DNA from 2 places in the Ralstonia mojiangensis genome. Region 2 is predicted to be linked to the other one. Evidence: predicted binding sites of a transcription regulator. Region 2 holds the regulator's gene; the other holds the start of a gene.

Region 1 (7,541 bases), on a different contig from region 2:
TCTGGTGGTGGTGCACAAGCTGGAGTACTTCGTGAATGCACGCATTATCGGCAGCCGCATCGATGCGCGCGCGTGGGAGCTGATCCTCGCGCTGATCGTGATGGAAGCGCTGTTTGGCGTGGGCGGCGTGATTGCTGCGCCGGTGCTTTATGCCTATATGAAGCGTGAGTTGACGGACGCCGGGCTGATCGGCTGAGCCATCTCTTGGGGTGAGGTGCGGGGTGACCCGCCAGCGCCCCCGCGCTGACGGCATCGGCAGAAAAGAGCGCGCCCTACGGGACGAGGGGCGCGCAATAACTCGCTGACCGAGAGACGTCAGCGAGCCGAGGGTCGGTACACGGGGACGAAGCGGGCGACGGGCGCGAGGCGTTGCCAGTGACATCCACGGCTTCGGACGTGACGAAGCAGCAGACGACCCGGTCGTCGAGCAGGGCCTGATAAAAAAGGTCTCCCATCGCGCGGCATAGCGTTCCCGTTAGCAGGATCATCATGGCTCCCCTCCCATGTCGGCCGATGTGCGGCATCGTCGATGCTGGTCATCGGTTCAGTTTGCGGATCGTTGTGCGTGTGAAGTTGGTCACGCAGCGGGTTCCGTCAGGCTGTCGGCACTGGCGCCTTGCGCTTGTTTCTGGCGTCGTGCTGCAGTCCATGCTGCCGAGTATAGAAAGCGTCTCCTGAGCGGCCATGCTCCGAACGGAGTAGCCCCGGGCGAGAAAACGGCTAACACGTTAGCTACCTGCCAGGGCAAGCTGGGCAAGGGTTTGCGGGAAGATGGCCGGTATCTGGGTGGAAACGGCGCCGCGCGGGCTGACGCTTTTGCCCCGACAGTAAATTGTCCGGTTTGCGTTAATCGTTGTCGAATTTGCGGTAACACGCCTGCACCGTTTAGGCGCAAGATTGAGCGCTTCCTCGCCTCAACACCGTTACCGCAAACCATCATGCAAACCACCGCAAACGGCACGGCCGCTGCATCGGCCGCCCCCGCCGCGCAGGCCGACAAGACCGGCTTTGGCGTGATCGGCGCCATCAGCTTCGCGCACTTCCTCAACGACATGATGCAGTCGTTGATCCTGGCGATCTATCCACTGCTCAAGGGCAACTTCCACCTCGATTTTTCGCAGATTGGGCTGATCACGCTTACGTACCAGATCACGGCGTCGCTGCTGCAGCCGATGGTCGGGCTGTATACCGACAAGCATCCGAAGCCGTATTCGCTGTCGGTGGGCATGGGCTTCACGCTGGTGGGGCTGGTGCTGCTGTCGGTGGCGCCCAACTTTGGCACGGTGCTGCTGGCGGCGGCGCTGGTGGGCACAGGCTCGTCGATCTTCCATCCGGAATCGTCGCGCGTGGCGCGTATGGCCTCGGGTGGCCGTCATGGGCTGGCGCAGTCGTTGTTCCAGGTGGGCGGCAATGTGGGCAGCGCGATGGGTCCGTTGCTGGCAGCAATCATCATCATGCCGTACGGGCAGCACAGCCTTGCGTGGTTTTCGATCGCGGCGCTGATCGCCATCTTCGTGCTCTATCACGTGGGCGGCTGGTACAAGCGTGAACGCGCCGCGGGCCATGGCCGCAAGGCAGGCGGCCGCGCGCATGCCGCGGTTCAGCTGTCGGGCAAGCAGGTGGCGTTTGCGATGACGCTGCTGGTCGTGCTGCTGTTTTCCAAGTACTTCTACCTGGCGAGCCTGAACAGCTATTACACGTTCTTCCTGATCACCAAGTTCCAGCTTTCGGCACAGACGTCGCAGCTGTTCCTGTTCCTCTTCCTGTTTTCGGTGGCGGTGGGCACGATCGTGGGCGGGCCGATTGGTGACCGCGTGGGCCGCAAGGTCGTGATCTGGGTGTCGATCCTGGGCGTGGCGCCGTTCACGCTGTTGCTGCCGTACGCCAACCTGTTCTGGACCGCCGTGCTGACGGTGATCATCGGGCTGGTGCTGGCCTCGGCGTTCTCGGCCATCCTCGTGTATGCGCAGGAGCTGATTCCCGGCAAGGTCGGGATGGTGTCGGGCCTGTTCTTTGGGTTTGCGTTCGGGCTGGGCGGCATTGGCGCTGCGGTGCTCGGCAAGCTGGCTGACGCAACCGACATCTACAACGTCTATCACCTCTGCTCGTTCCTGCCGCTCATCGGCCTGCTGACGGTGTTCCTGCCGGATATCGAGCGCAAGCGCCAGCAGGTGGCTTAACGTACCAGACGTCGCATACAGAGACAGCGCGGCGGACGTCCCCTCCCGGCCGATCCGCCGCTTTGCTTTTGGCGTTACTTTTCGACGGCGTGGGTCGGGCCCGGCCACACGCCGGTCATTTCGATCTCGCGCCGGCCGGTCAGCCATTGGCCGAGCGGGCTGGGCCAGCGGAACGAATAGTTGTCGCTGTTCACGACGCCCTGGAACTTCACGTCGACCTGGATATCGGTGGCGTTGAGCGGGATGTTCGCGACCGTCTTCGAGATGCCGCCGCTGAGCGAAAACTCGTCGCTGCGCGGGCCTTGCGGCGTGTTGAAACGCAGCTTGATGTGCGTGACGTAGGTGCAGCCGGGCTTGTTGTTGAAGTAGATCTCGAAGCCGCCCAGGCGCGTGATCCAGTTCGGGATCAGCAGGTTGCCGTCGAACGACGCAAAGGTGTAGGCCACCGGAATGGGCGCGGGCGCCTGCTTGCCGGGCTCGAACGGCCACAGATGCTGGTCGACGCTCTTGGTCTGGTTGACCGACACAAACGACCCCTTGCCCGTCGCGCTGCCGAGCATGTCATGCACGGCACCTGCTGAACCAGTAATCGAGAACGACGAGTTGTTGTCTTGCGAGCCCACGTTCAGCCCGCTGTTGGCCAGAATCACGCTGGTCACCACGCCGAAGCCCTGCGCGATGTTCCCGCCCGAACCCATGCTGACGGACTGTGCCTGCTCAGCCAGCCACTTGATCGTCTCGGGCCGTGTGAGCTGCGTCAGGTCATTGATGTACGACTCCGACGCAATGCCGAATTCCGAGGCGATCGACCCGACCGCCGAGAACTCCCATTTCACTTCCACGCCTGCGTTAATCTTCGTGCCGCTTTCAGGATCGGTGGCCGAGCCATCGAGCTTGACGCTGGTCTCGGTGCGGTGGACGTTGTTGGTCGACAGCTTCCATTGATTCGGTACGGTGCGCGTATTGACTGCCACGCCCGGCGTTTCAGGCTTGACGGGTGTGAAGTCTCCGGTGTCGGGCGACACAAAACCGACGGCGCCGGGTTTGATGGTGGGGGCGAGCGTCCAGTTGCCCCAGTAAGCTGCGCGACCGTTGCGGATGAGGTCGGTGAAGGCGCGATTCCATTGCATGGTTGCACTCCAGGTGTGAGGTTGTGCTGCGGGTCAGCGGGTCTGCGCGGTGGCCTCCATCGCCATGTGGCGACGGGGCAGGGCGCGAGGGCACTGTCTCAAACAGGCTGGCGCCTGTTAATGCAGCAGAAGACCTGGGGCAGACGGCATGGGCGCAGGCACGGGCAGGCCGCTCTGTGTGACATCACGCAAGCCGCGCGAGCCCTAGCGCCAATCCCAAACCGATCAGGATCACGCCAATCACACGGTCTACGAGGCGTTGCCGTGCCAGCAGCGAGCGTCGCAACGCACCTGAGGCAAACACCGCCGCCACCAACGCAAACCACATCGCGTGCGCCGCCGACATGAAGACGCCATAGCCGAACTGGGCGGCGAGCGGTGTGCCCGCGTGAACAACCTGCGTGTACGTGCTGACCACAAACAGCGTCGTTTTCGGATTGAGTGCATTGGTGAGAAAGCCCATGCGCAGCGCGGCGATGGTCGATAGCGTTGGAGCACCGACGCTGTCACCGGCAGTCTCGCCGCTCGGCAACGGCTTGGCCGACAGCGTTTTCCAGCCAATCCACACCAGGTACGCCGCGCCCACCAGCTTGATGCCCTGCAGAAGCGTTGGCGCATGCGCGATCAGCAGCCCTACGCCGAACATCGTGTAGAACACGTGCACCTGCACGCCCAGCGCAATGCCCACTGCGCACAGGACGCCTGCGCGCCGCCCATGCAGCAGGCTGTTGCGCGTGACCATGGCAAAGTCCGCGCCCGGACTGATGACGGCCAGGATGGTGATGACGGCAACAGCAAGGAGTTCGCTCATGTCAGGCGCAATCGCAAAGTGAGGATGCGCCGATTCTGGAGGCCTCCGCCATCGCTGAAAATCGATTTATGATGCCGTTTTTCGGTGAGAAAAACTGACAGATGGCATTGCCTCCCTTGAATACGCTGCGTGTGTTTGAAGCCGCAGCTCGGCATGGCAGCTTCGTGCGCGCGGCGCAGGAACTGCACGTGACACATGGCGCTGTCAGCCGGCAGATACGGCAGTTGGAAGCGTCGTTAGGCGTGGATCTGTTCGAGCGTCGCAATCGGGCGGTTTTCCTGACGCCCGCGGGTGAACAGTTGCATGCGGCCGCCACCGATGCGTTCGGAATTCTCACGGATAGCATCGACCGGATTGCTCGCCGGGCGACGTCTTCCGCATTGGTGGTGTCATGCGAACCGACGCTTGCGATGCGGTGGTTGATCCCACGACTGTCGCGTTTTCAGGCGCGGCATCCGGCCATCCAGATTCATCTGTTTGCGGCGGGCGGCCCCATCGATTTCGCACGCACCGGTGTGGACGTGGCATTGCGCCGTGATGACTTTGCATGGCCCGCACACGTGCATGCGGCGCCCATTTGCGACGAATGGATTGGTCCGGTGCACGCCCGCGAAGCGGATCCTGCCGCGCGCCGTCGGCTGCTGCACACCGCCACGCGCCCAGATGCATGGCAGGCGTGGTGGCGTGCCAGCGGCACGGCGCGGCCGCGTGGGCGGCTGCCAGAGGCGCGATATGAACATTTCTATCTGAGTTTGCAGGCGGCCTTGGCGGGGCAGGGCACGGCCATCGCATCGAAGCTGATGGCGGGTGATGACCTGAAAGATGGGCGGCTGATTGCGCCCGAAGGGTTTAGGCGTGACGGTTCAGGCTACTACCTGCTGGCCGATGCGCCTATTGCCGCCGACAGCCCGGCTGGCGCCTGGCTCGCCTGGCTGCGCGAAGAGACCGCTGCCACGCTGGAGGAATGACGCAAACCGGCGCTACGCCGCCATATGCCCACCGCCCAGGATGCCGCGAATGGTGGCCAGATAAGCCTCGCCCACGGCCCGATTGAGCGGTCGCGCACGCGGGGTCGCCCGCTTGCGCGGCGGCGGCGTCAGACCCAGCGTGCGGCAGACTTCCGACGCATACGGCCGCCCACGCACCTCCATGCGCAACACGACTTCGTTCAGCGCCTGTTCACCCAGGCGCTCGCGCAGCCAGAGCACCGTCTGGCGGTCGTACTCGTTTTTGATGCGGATCAGGTCGTCCATGGCGAGTGCTGTATAAATTTACAGTTACTGTAAATATATACAGGTATCCACAGATTTCAAGGACGATGTTGCGGGCGCGCCGCATCACCGCGACGGTCGCCTCAGTCGACCCGGTACATGCCGTATCCGTCCACCTGCACCCGCCCATCGGCCTGCAGTTCGGCCAGGTGCTGGGAAATCGTGCGGGTTTCCGCGCTGACCACCCACAACGCCTCGTAGCCCGGCGGATACAGCAGACGTTGCTCCACCAATTGCGCCACAGTCTTTGGGGATTCGCGCAGCATGGCCAACAGGCGCTGTTCGCGTTCATTGAGCTTGGCCGTATACGCCGCCAAGTCGCGCAGGAAATGCTCCCGGTCTGTGTAGATGCCGCGATGGTGCGACGTGACCCACACCTCGGCTGGAATGTCCGGCAAGCGCGCCAGAGTGCGGCGGAAATCTCGCAGGCTTGAGGAGGCGTCGCCGTAATAGGGCCCGAAGCCGGTCAAGTCAATGTCGCCGATGAATGCCACGCCTTCGGGCTCGACCAGCAGAACGGTATGGCCGGCGGTGTGGCCGGGCATGTGAAACGCGCGGACTTGCGTATTGCCCAGGTCCCACTGCGCCCCGTCTTCATAGCCCAGCGCATCGGGGCGAGGCGCATAGAAGAATTCGCGCTGCAGCTTCTCCAGCATGGCCGGGGCGGTGGCATCGTCCAGGCCGTACGTGGCGACCATGCCGTTCCAACTTTGAGCCGCGGCCAGATCGGCTTCATTCACGTGCACCGTCGCGCGGGGCAGCCGATGCAGACCGGCCATGTGGTCTTCATGCACATGCCCCATTACCACCAGCTCGGTGGCGTCAAATTCCGGGCCGATGTGGTTGGAAACCAGCGGCGTGTCGAACGCGGCCAGCGTGTCCGAGCCGCGGATGACGACCTGGTTGCCATCGGGATATTTCCCGCTTTTCTCACCGAAGAACACCGACACACGGCCGAAATCGGCACGCGCGACTGCGGCGTGGGGCAGGGTCGTCATCTCGCTTCCTTCGGGCGGCAAGGCCTGCGTCAGACCGTCATGCCGCCATCGACGACGATGCACTCGCCGTTGGTGTAGCTCGCCGCATCAGACACGAGGTAAAGCACCGTGCCGGCCATCTCGCGCGGCTCGGCGTGGCGGCGCATCGGGATCTCGCTGATCCAGCGGTCGTACGTGGCCTTGTCTTCAAACAGGGCGCCTGCGAACTTGGTCTTGGTCAGACCCGGCAGCAGCGCATTCACCCGAATGCCGAACGGCCCGCATTCCTTGGCGAAGGCGCGCGTCATGTGGGCCACGGCGGCCTTGGTGATGGAGTAGATGCCCTGTTTGTCGCCGGGGTGCAGCGCATTGACCGACGCGGTATTGACGATCGCACCGCCGCCCTGCGCCTTCATCATCTTGCCGGCTTCAACCGACATGAAGAAGTAGCCCCGGATATTCACCTCCACGGTCTTCTCATAGGCCGCCAAATCTGTGTCGAGGATGTGGCCGAAGTGCGGGTTTGCCGCCGCGTTGTTGATGAGAATGTCGAGCCGGCCATGCGTGCGGCGGATGGTGTCGAACGCCGCTGCAATGTCTTCCATGCGCCCGACGTGGCAGGCGAGGGCTTCTGCTTTGCCGCCGGCTTCGCGGATGCGTTCTGCCACGGCTTCGCAGTCGGCCAGCTTGCGGCTAGATACGATCACGTGCGCGCCTTGTTCTGCAAGCAGCTTGGCAATCTCTTCGCCAATACCGCGGCTGGCGCCGGTGACCAGGGCGATCTTTCCGGTCAGGTCGAACAGGTTCGTGCTCATGGTGTGCTCCTCCAATGGTTTTGTGTTTTGGTCGTCCGCCAGGGCGATCAACCGTATGTCTGGAATGCGCGTCGCGTCGGGTCGTCCAAATGCGGGACGCCGTTGAAAGTGGCCAACTGGAACGATTCAGCGTTGAAGAAATACTGCGAGACGCTGCTGTTGCGGATCTGCAGATTCAGCGCGATGGCGCTCGTGGGTGGGGCGGCCAGCACCTGCTGCGCGGTTACCGCAATTGGGCCGCCGGAACTGATCGCCAGCACACGCTGCCCGCCGCCGGCCTGGATGGCCGCGCGCGCATCGGCCACGCGCTGCTGGAAGGCGGCCCAGGTCTCGGGCAGCGGCCCGCGAATCTTGTCG
Region 2 (7,541 bases):
TCGCTGACGATCGCACTGTCGCTGGCTTGCGGCACCGGCGCCTTTGCCGCCACGCTTCAGAAACCGCAACTCGATGCGCTGCTCGCCGCCGAACAATCCAAGGCATCTGCTGACCTGAACAGCTTTCTAGCGGCAGCCGCCAAGGCTGATCCCCAGGTCGCAGGCAGCGTCGCCGCGTACCAGAAAAAGGCCGCGCTCACTGGCGATGACTTGGTCAACATCGGGCGTCTGCTCGGTCTGTACAACCGCCTGCACAACCAGCAGGCCGTGATCGCCTCGATCGAAAAGATGGTCGCGCTGCCCACGGTGCGCGACGACAAAATTCCGCAGTACGAAAACCCTGCCATCGTCGCGTTTGGGAAGCTGGTCGAAGGCATGGCACACGACTTCGGCCTGAAATACCGCAACGTCGACAACCGCGTATTTGAAGTCACGCTGCCCGGCACCGGTTCGGACGAATTCGGCATCCTGACTCACGCTGATGTCGTACCCGCAAAGCCCGAGGAATGGGTGCTCGGCGACGGCACGAAGCTCGATCCGTTCAAGGTCACGCGCGTCGGCAATTTGCTGTACGGCCGCGGCACGATTGACGACAAGGGCTCGATTGCCGCCGCCATGTACGCCATGAAAACGGTCAAGGACAGCGGCGTGCCGCTCGCGCGCACGATCCGCCTGATGATCGAAACCACCGAAGAAACCGGGGGCGATGGCATGAAGTACTACCGCGAGCACACGCAATTGCCCGCGTACAACATCGTGCTCGACAGCAAATACCCGGCCGTGGTTGCCGAGAAAGGCACCGGCGCGCTGAAGGTGTTCTTCCCTGCGCAGGCCGGCGATGCCTCGCATACTGCCATCGTTTCGATGACAGGCGCGGCGTCGGCCAGCTCCGTCCCGCAGACGGGCACCGCCACGCTCAAGGGAGGAGATCTGGGCGTGGCCGCCGCCGCGCTCGAAGCCAAGCGCGATGCGTTCGTGAATGGCTTGGCCGCACAGGGCAAGTTTGCAATCGACATCACGCGCACCGCAGACAGCATCGTCGTGAAGGTGACCGGCACGTCGGCGCACGGCTCGCGCCCGGAGGAGGGCGTCAACCCGCTGCCGCGTCTGGCGCTGTTCCTGCGGGCAGCTGATCTCGGCCTCGCAGACAACGCTTACGCCCACGCCGTGCGCTATCTGACCGACCTTTATGGCACCGACTATCTCGGCAACACCATGGGGCTTGCCTACAAGGACGACTTCATGGGGCCCCTCACCATCTCGCCTACGGTGATCGGTGACAAGAACGGCCGCGTGGAGGTGACCGCCAACGTGCGCATGCCGCGCGGCAAAACGCCCGACGCGCTGCGCGGTGAGATCGCCGGCAAGATCAACGCGTGGGCCAACGCCAACCACGTCGCCCTTGAGATCAACCACGACCAGGGCAACTGGATGGCGCGTGATCCTAAGGGGGCATGGTTGTCGACGCTGCTCAACATTTACGGCGACACGACGGGCCTTGACGCCAAGCCCGTCCCCACGGCCGGCAGCACGACTGCCAAGCTGATGCCGAATGCCATTAACTTCGGCCCCGCGATGCCCGGCAAGAAGTACACCGCGCACAACGCCAACGAGTACAAGGAAGTGCCGGACCTCGACCTCGATATGCAGATGTTCACCGAGATGCTGGTGCGTATCGGCAATCTGCAGTCGATGCAGTAAACGAGGCACGATCGCCATGAAGATCATTCGCGCCAAGTCGTTCACTGCCGAGCGTGCCTGGGGTGCACTCGACATTGCCAATATAAGCGGCATTACCACGCGCCTGCATTGGACGGACCAGCCTTATCGCTGGCATGTGAACGATGGCGAAGAGGTGTTCGTGGTGCTCGATGGCACGGTCGACATGCATTACCGCGAAGCCGGCGAAGAGAAGGTCGTGACGCTGGAGCACGGCGACATCTTCTTCGCCGGCGTCGGCTGCGAGCATGTGGCGCACCCGCGCGGCGAGGCAAGAATTCTCGTCATCGAGAAAGCCGGGAGCGTTTAGCGGCTCGCCGGCCGGTTGCAGCGAAAAAAAAAGCCCGCAACTGCGGGCTTTGAATTCAGCGATCTCATTGCCCCTGAGGGCACTGGCAATACTACTGTCACGTACGCCAAACAACATCCGGGTAAACGTCCGTTTTGCTGACGGAAAATCGTTGAATGTGCCGCTGCAGCAACTTGCGAACAGAAAAAACAGCCCGCTCAAACGGCGGGCCGAAAATCAGTTGAAGAAAGCCCTGTCCTCAGGGCACGGCAAGTGTATGAAATCAGTTGCGGCGACAGCATTGGGGTATGCCCTGATCGGCCGCGGCGGCGCCCTTCAAAGCCCTTCATCGTCTTACTTTCCCTCAGCAGCTTTCGGCGCCAGCAGTACGTGAAGCTGCCGGAATCGCATCGAGCATGCGGCAGATGGCGGCCATGCTGCCAACCATCGTACGGCGCTGCTCCCCCTGATAGATGCGCACGCCCTGGGTTTGGCGGAAAGGTACCGGCTGTACCGGGCGGCGGCGGGAAGACATCGATCCGAGTCGCATGGCAGACCTCGTGAGTTCGGGTGGAAAAGCGAGTGGCAAGACTCCGCCCTGGCGAGTCGATGGCTCACCTCCAGGTTGGATCAAACAGCGAAGTTTTGGCGCTGAGATGCGCCGGAGACTTACGGAGCAGCAGGCCGGATCAGACCGACGGCCAAGCCCTCCAGGTGAAACTCATCACGATCCAGATCAACGTGGATCGGTTCGAAATCCGGGTTCTCGGCTATCAGCTCGACATGGCGGCCCTTGCGCTGGAAGCGCTTGACCGTGACGTCGTCGCCCAGTCGAGCCACCACGATCTTGCCGTTGGTGGCTTCGGTGGCGCGCTGCACGGCCAGGAGATCGCCATCCAGAATGCCGGCGTCGCGCATGCTCATGCCACGCACCTTCAGCAGAAAATCGGGCTGCGCAGAGAACAGCGAGGGGTCGACCTGATACTGGCGATCAATGTGCTCTGCTGCCAGGATTGGACTACCGGCAGCCACGCGGCCCACCAGCGGCAGCGTCAATTGCATCAGCCCCATCGACGGCAGCGAGAACTGATGCTGTACCGCGTCGCCGGCAGCACGCAGTCGAATGCCGCGCGAGGCGCCCGGCGTCAGTTCGATCACACCCTTGCGTGCCAGCGCGCGCAGGTGTTCCTCGGCCGCATTGGGCGATGAGAAACCGAACTCTGCGGCAATCTCGGCGCGTGTGGGCGGAAAGCCCGTGCGCTGGATCGTCTGGCGGATCAGGTCGTAAATCTGCTGTTGGCGAGGGGTGAGGGCGGCCATTGGTGTACTGTATATTTGAACAGGTGCTGTGATTTTATACAGTGATGCGGGAAGCGCAAGTGATTTTGTTGTGACGTGTTGCGCGAGCGCCCGCTCCTTATGACCGGCGTCAAAACCCATGCGAGTGGTTAGAAGCTTATGCGTAATCCATGCAGGCGCGGCTGCGGGGAATCGCATAAAATCAAGGCCTTGACCGATTTTTTGCATCGCCACATAGCCCGATTGAGCCTCGTTGGGCTGGCCCGAACGTCACCATGTCCGCCTTCAATCAAGAGACCGTTCTGAGCGTCCATCACTGGAACGACTCGCTGTTCAGCTTCAAGACCACGCGCGATCAGGCGCTGCGCTTCCATAACGGCCACTTCGTCATGATCGGGCTGGAGGTCGAAGGCAAGCCCTTGATGCGCGCCTACAGCATTGCCAGCCCGAACTATGAAGAGCACCTCGAGTTCTTCAGCATCAAGGTGCAGAACGGTCCGCTGACCTCGCGCCTGCAGCATCTGAAGGTGGGCGACAAGCTGCTGGTGAGCAAGAAGCCGGTCGGCACGCTCGTGCTGGATGATCTGCTGCCCGGCAAGAACCTGTATCTGTTCGGCACCGGCACCGGCCTCGCGCCGTTCATGAGCATCATCCAGGATCCGGATACCTACGAGCGTTTCGAGAAGGTCGTGCTGCTGCACGGTGTGCGCCAAGTGAGCGAACTGGCCTATGCCGACTTCATCACCCGGGAATTGCCAAATAACGAGTTCTTCGGCGATCAAGTGCGCGAGAAGCTGATCTACTACCCGACCGTCACGCGCGAGCCGTTCCGCAACATGGGCCGCCTGACCGACCTCGTCGACAACGGCAAGCTTTCTGCCGACATCGGCCTGCCCCCGATGGACCCGGCTGTCGATCGCGCCATGATCTGCGGCAGCCCGGCCATGCTGGAAGACACCTGCAAGCTGCTCGATGCCCGTGGTTTCAAGATTTCGCCTCGCATGGGCGAAGCCGGTGACTACGTGATCGAACGCGCCTTCGTCGAGAAATAATCGACACTGCTTCCGTTCAAAACGCCGGCCTGTGTGCCGGCGTTTTGTTTTCTGGGCGCACAGGGCAATCCCGCGTCGGCAAAGGCGGGGCGGGCGGATACAATGCGCGCCTTGCCCACAACGCATGTCTGCAACGATGTCCTTGCCTACCATCGCCATCCTCGCCACCGGCGGCACAATCGCTGGCTCTGCTGACGACGCTGGCTCCGCCGCGCGCTATCGCGCTGGCGCCGTCCCCATCGATCAACTGCTCGCGGCCAGCAAACTTGGTTTGGAGCGCATCGCCAACGTGCGCGCCGAGCAGGTCGCCCAGATCGACAGCAAGGACCTGACGTTCGACGTATGGGAAAGGCTGGTCGCGCGTATCCGTCACTGGGTCGAGGTCGAGCGCGTGGATGGCGTGGTCATCACGCACGGTACCGACACGCTTGAAGAAACCGCGATGTTGCTGCACCTGACGCAGCAGACCGATACGCCGATCGTCCTGACGGCGGCGATGCGGCCGTCAACGTCGCTGTCGGCGGATGGGCCTCTGAATCTGCTGAACGCGGTGCGATTGGCCGCCAGTCCGTCTGCGCGCGGGCGTGGCGTGCTTGTGGCGATCAACCAGCGCGTGCATGCCGCCCGCGATGTGCAAAAGGCGCACACTTACGCGGTCGAGGCCTTTGTTTCGCCGGATGTGGGGCCGCTGGGTTTCGTGCTCGACGCCCAAGTGCAGTTTCAGCGTGCTGCGCAGCCCGTGACTGCAGCGGAAGTTCTGCCGATGCCACCAACGAGCCAGTGGCCATGGGTGGAAGTGATAGCGAGCTATGCGCAACCCGATGCGCGTGTCGTTGATGCGTTAGTTGCGGCGGGCGTGCAGGGGCTGGTAATTGCCGCAACGGGCGCGGGCTCCATCCATGCGAATCTCGAGGCGGCGTTGAACCGGGCGAGTCAGCAGGGCGTTTTCGTGCTGCGCTCCACGCGTACCGGGGCTGGCTTGGTGCCCGCGCAACCTAGTGGAGAGCGTTGGGCCTCGAGCGGGTCGCTGAACCCATATAAAGCGCGTGTGCTCTTGACGTTGCTTCTGGCCTCGGGGCGCGCCCAGGCAGAAGTTGCCTCTCTGCAGCAAGTCATTGATCGATATTGAAAAAATCTCCAAGGCCTGCGTATAATGGCAGGCTAACCAACCTTGCTGCACCGGAGTGTGACGCCCGGGCGGCTTAATCCACAAGGAGCGTCAATGCGTCATTACGAAATCGTATTCATCGTCCATCCGGACCAGAGCGAGCAAGTGCCCGCGATGATCGAGCGCTACAAGAGCACGGTCACCACGCAAGGCGGCCAAGTGCACCGCGTCGAGGACTGGGGCCGTCGTCAACTGGCCTACATGATCCAGAAGCTCGCAAAGGCTCACTACGTGTGCCTGAACATCGAGTGCGGCAAGGAGACCCTGGCTGAGCTCGAGCACGCGTTCAAGTTCAACGACGCCGTGCTGCGTCACCTCATCGTTCAGACCAAAAAGGCTGAAACGGCGCCGTCGCCGATGATGAAGGAAGTCGCACGCGAAGAGGCCAAGAAGGCCGCCGCTCAGACCGAACAGGCCGCCTGATGCCGCGCGGTGCTGCGCAAGCCTGACCGCGCATCACCAGCATGAACGAAACCCACGGGGATAACGCTATCAATCGCCTGCAGCTCGTCGCCACTCTGGTCGAGCGCGAGGTGATGCGATACACCCCAGCCGGCGTACCGATCGTCAATTGTCTTCTGGCATACAGCGGGCAGGCGGTCGAAGCGCAAACAGTGCGGCAAATCGAGTTTTCGATGGAAGCGCTGGCAGCCGGCAAGATGGCTTCCGTTCTGGATCGCATCGCTCCGGGCACTGTCCTGGATTGCGTAGGATTCCTGGCTCGCAAGCACCGCAGCAGTAAGGCACTGGTCTTTCACATCTCCGGATGTAACGTATTCGTAAAGGATTGAATCATGGCATTCATGAACAAGAAGCAGCGCGACGCGAAGAACAAGAAGCGCTTCCAGCAGCAAAACCCGTTGTTCAAGCGCAAGAAGTTCTGCCGCTTCACGGTGGCCGGCGTTGAGCAGATCGACTACAAGGATCTGGACACGCTCAAGGACTTCATCGGCGAGAACGGCAAGATCACCCCGGCCCGCCTGACCGGCACGCGCGCGATCTATCAGCGCCAGCTGGATACGGCCATCAAGCGCGCACGTTTCCTCGCGCTGATGCCGTACACCGATCAGCACAAGCACTAATCAGCGGGATAAGGAGAACTCACAATGCAAATTATTCTGCTCGAGAAGGTCGTCAACCTGGGTAACCTGGGCGACGTGGTGCGCGTGAAGGACGGTTACGCTCGTAACTTCCTGATCCCGAACAAGCAAGCCCGCCGTGCTACGGATTCCGCTATCAAGGAATTCGAAGCCCGCCGCGCTGAGCTGGAAAAGCTGGCCGCTGAAAAGCTGGCTGCCGCGCAAGCCGAAGGCGAGAAGCTGAACGGCCTGACGCTGCAACTGTCGCAAAAGGCTGGTGTGGATGGCCGTCTGTTCGGCTCCGTCACGAACCACGACATCGCTGACGCACTGGTTGCGCAAGGCTTCAAGGTTGAGAAGGCGCAAGTGCGTCTGCCGAACGGTCCGCTGAAGACCGTGGGCGACCACCCGGTCGTCGTCTCGCTGCACACCGACGTGGCAGTTGACGTGAACGTGTCGGTGCTGGGCGACGCCGCCTAAGCACGCGCGCAGCACCTCGCGGCGCCCGGGTCACCGATCGACGCGAGTCAAGAAGGCAGGGACGAAAGTCTCTGCCTTTTTTGTTGTCCTTTGTATCAGGGGTCCAGATTGAAGACCGAGCAGCGCCGCTATAATCCCGCCATGAACGCGCCCTCCGATCCCCAGCTCGATTCCCTCAAGGTGCCCCCGCATTCCATCGAGGCCGAACAGTCGGTGCTTGGCGGGTTGTTGCTGGATAACGCCGCTTGGGATCGCATTGCCGATTTCATCAATGAGCACGATTTCTACCGCTACGACCACCGGCTGATCTTCCACAACATCGGCAAGCTGATCTCGCAGGCCAAGCCGGCTGACGTGATCACGGTGTACGAGCAGTTGCAGGCCGCTGGCAAAGCGGAAGAGGTGGGCGGCCTGGCCTACCTGAATGCGCTAGCGCAGAACACGCCGAGTGCTGC

The links. Region 2 encodes LexA, which represses DNA repair genes until DNA is damaged. Its sites were predicted from a motif close to ACTGTATNNNNATACAGT; they were not measured.
Region 1: NG898_RS18280 (CppA family protein) is a predicted target of LexA. The motif match lies at 5,401-5,418, and genes of this name have one in related genera.

Annotation. Positions count from the first base shown of each region.
Region 1 covers NZ_JAMXHU010000004.1:372,363-379,903, reverse strand. The annotation lists gene NG898_RS18305 (AI-2E family transporter) at 1-196, shown strand, start outside; gene NG898_RS18300 (MFS transporter) at 939-2,180, shown strand; gene NG898_RS18295 (hypothetical protein) at 2,255-3,310, opposite strand; gene NG898_RS18290 (LysE family translocator) at 3,495-4,121, opposite strand; gene NG898_RS18285 (LysR family transcriptional regulator) at 4,223-5,089, shown strand; gene NG898_RS18280 (CppA family protein) at 5,102-5,374, opposite strand; gene NG898_RS18275 (MBL fold metallo-hydrolase) at 5,476-6,390, opposite strand; gene NG898_RS18270 (SDR family oxidoreductase) at 6,420-7,184, opposite strand; gene NG898_RS18265 (histidine phosphatase family protein) at 7,232-7,541, opposite strand, start outside.
Region 2 covers NZ_JAMXHU010000003.1:217,324-224,864, reverse strand. The annotation lists gene NG898_RS13120 (dipeptidase) at 1-1,701, shown strand, start outside; gene NG898_RS13115 (cupin domain-containing protein) at 1,718-2,029, shown strand; gene NG898_RS13110 (hypothetical protein) at 2,373-2,558, opposite strand; gene lexA (transcriptional repressor LexA) at 2,678-3,328, opposite strand; gene NG898_RS13100 (ferredoxin--NADP reductase) at 3,583-4,359, shown strand; gene NG898_RS13095 (asparaginase) at 4,496-5,488, shown strand; gene rpsF (30S ribosomal protein S6) at 5,582-5,950, shown strand; gene priB (primosomal replication protein N) at 5,992-6,318, shown strand; gene rpsR (30S ribosomal protein S18) at 6,331-6,609, shown strand; gene rplI (50S ribosomal protein L9) at 6,634-7,086, shown strand; gene NG898_RS13070 (replicative DNA helicase) at 7,228-7,541, shown strand, end outside.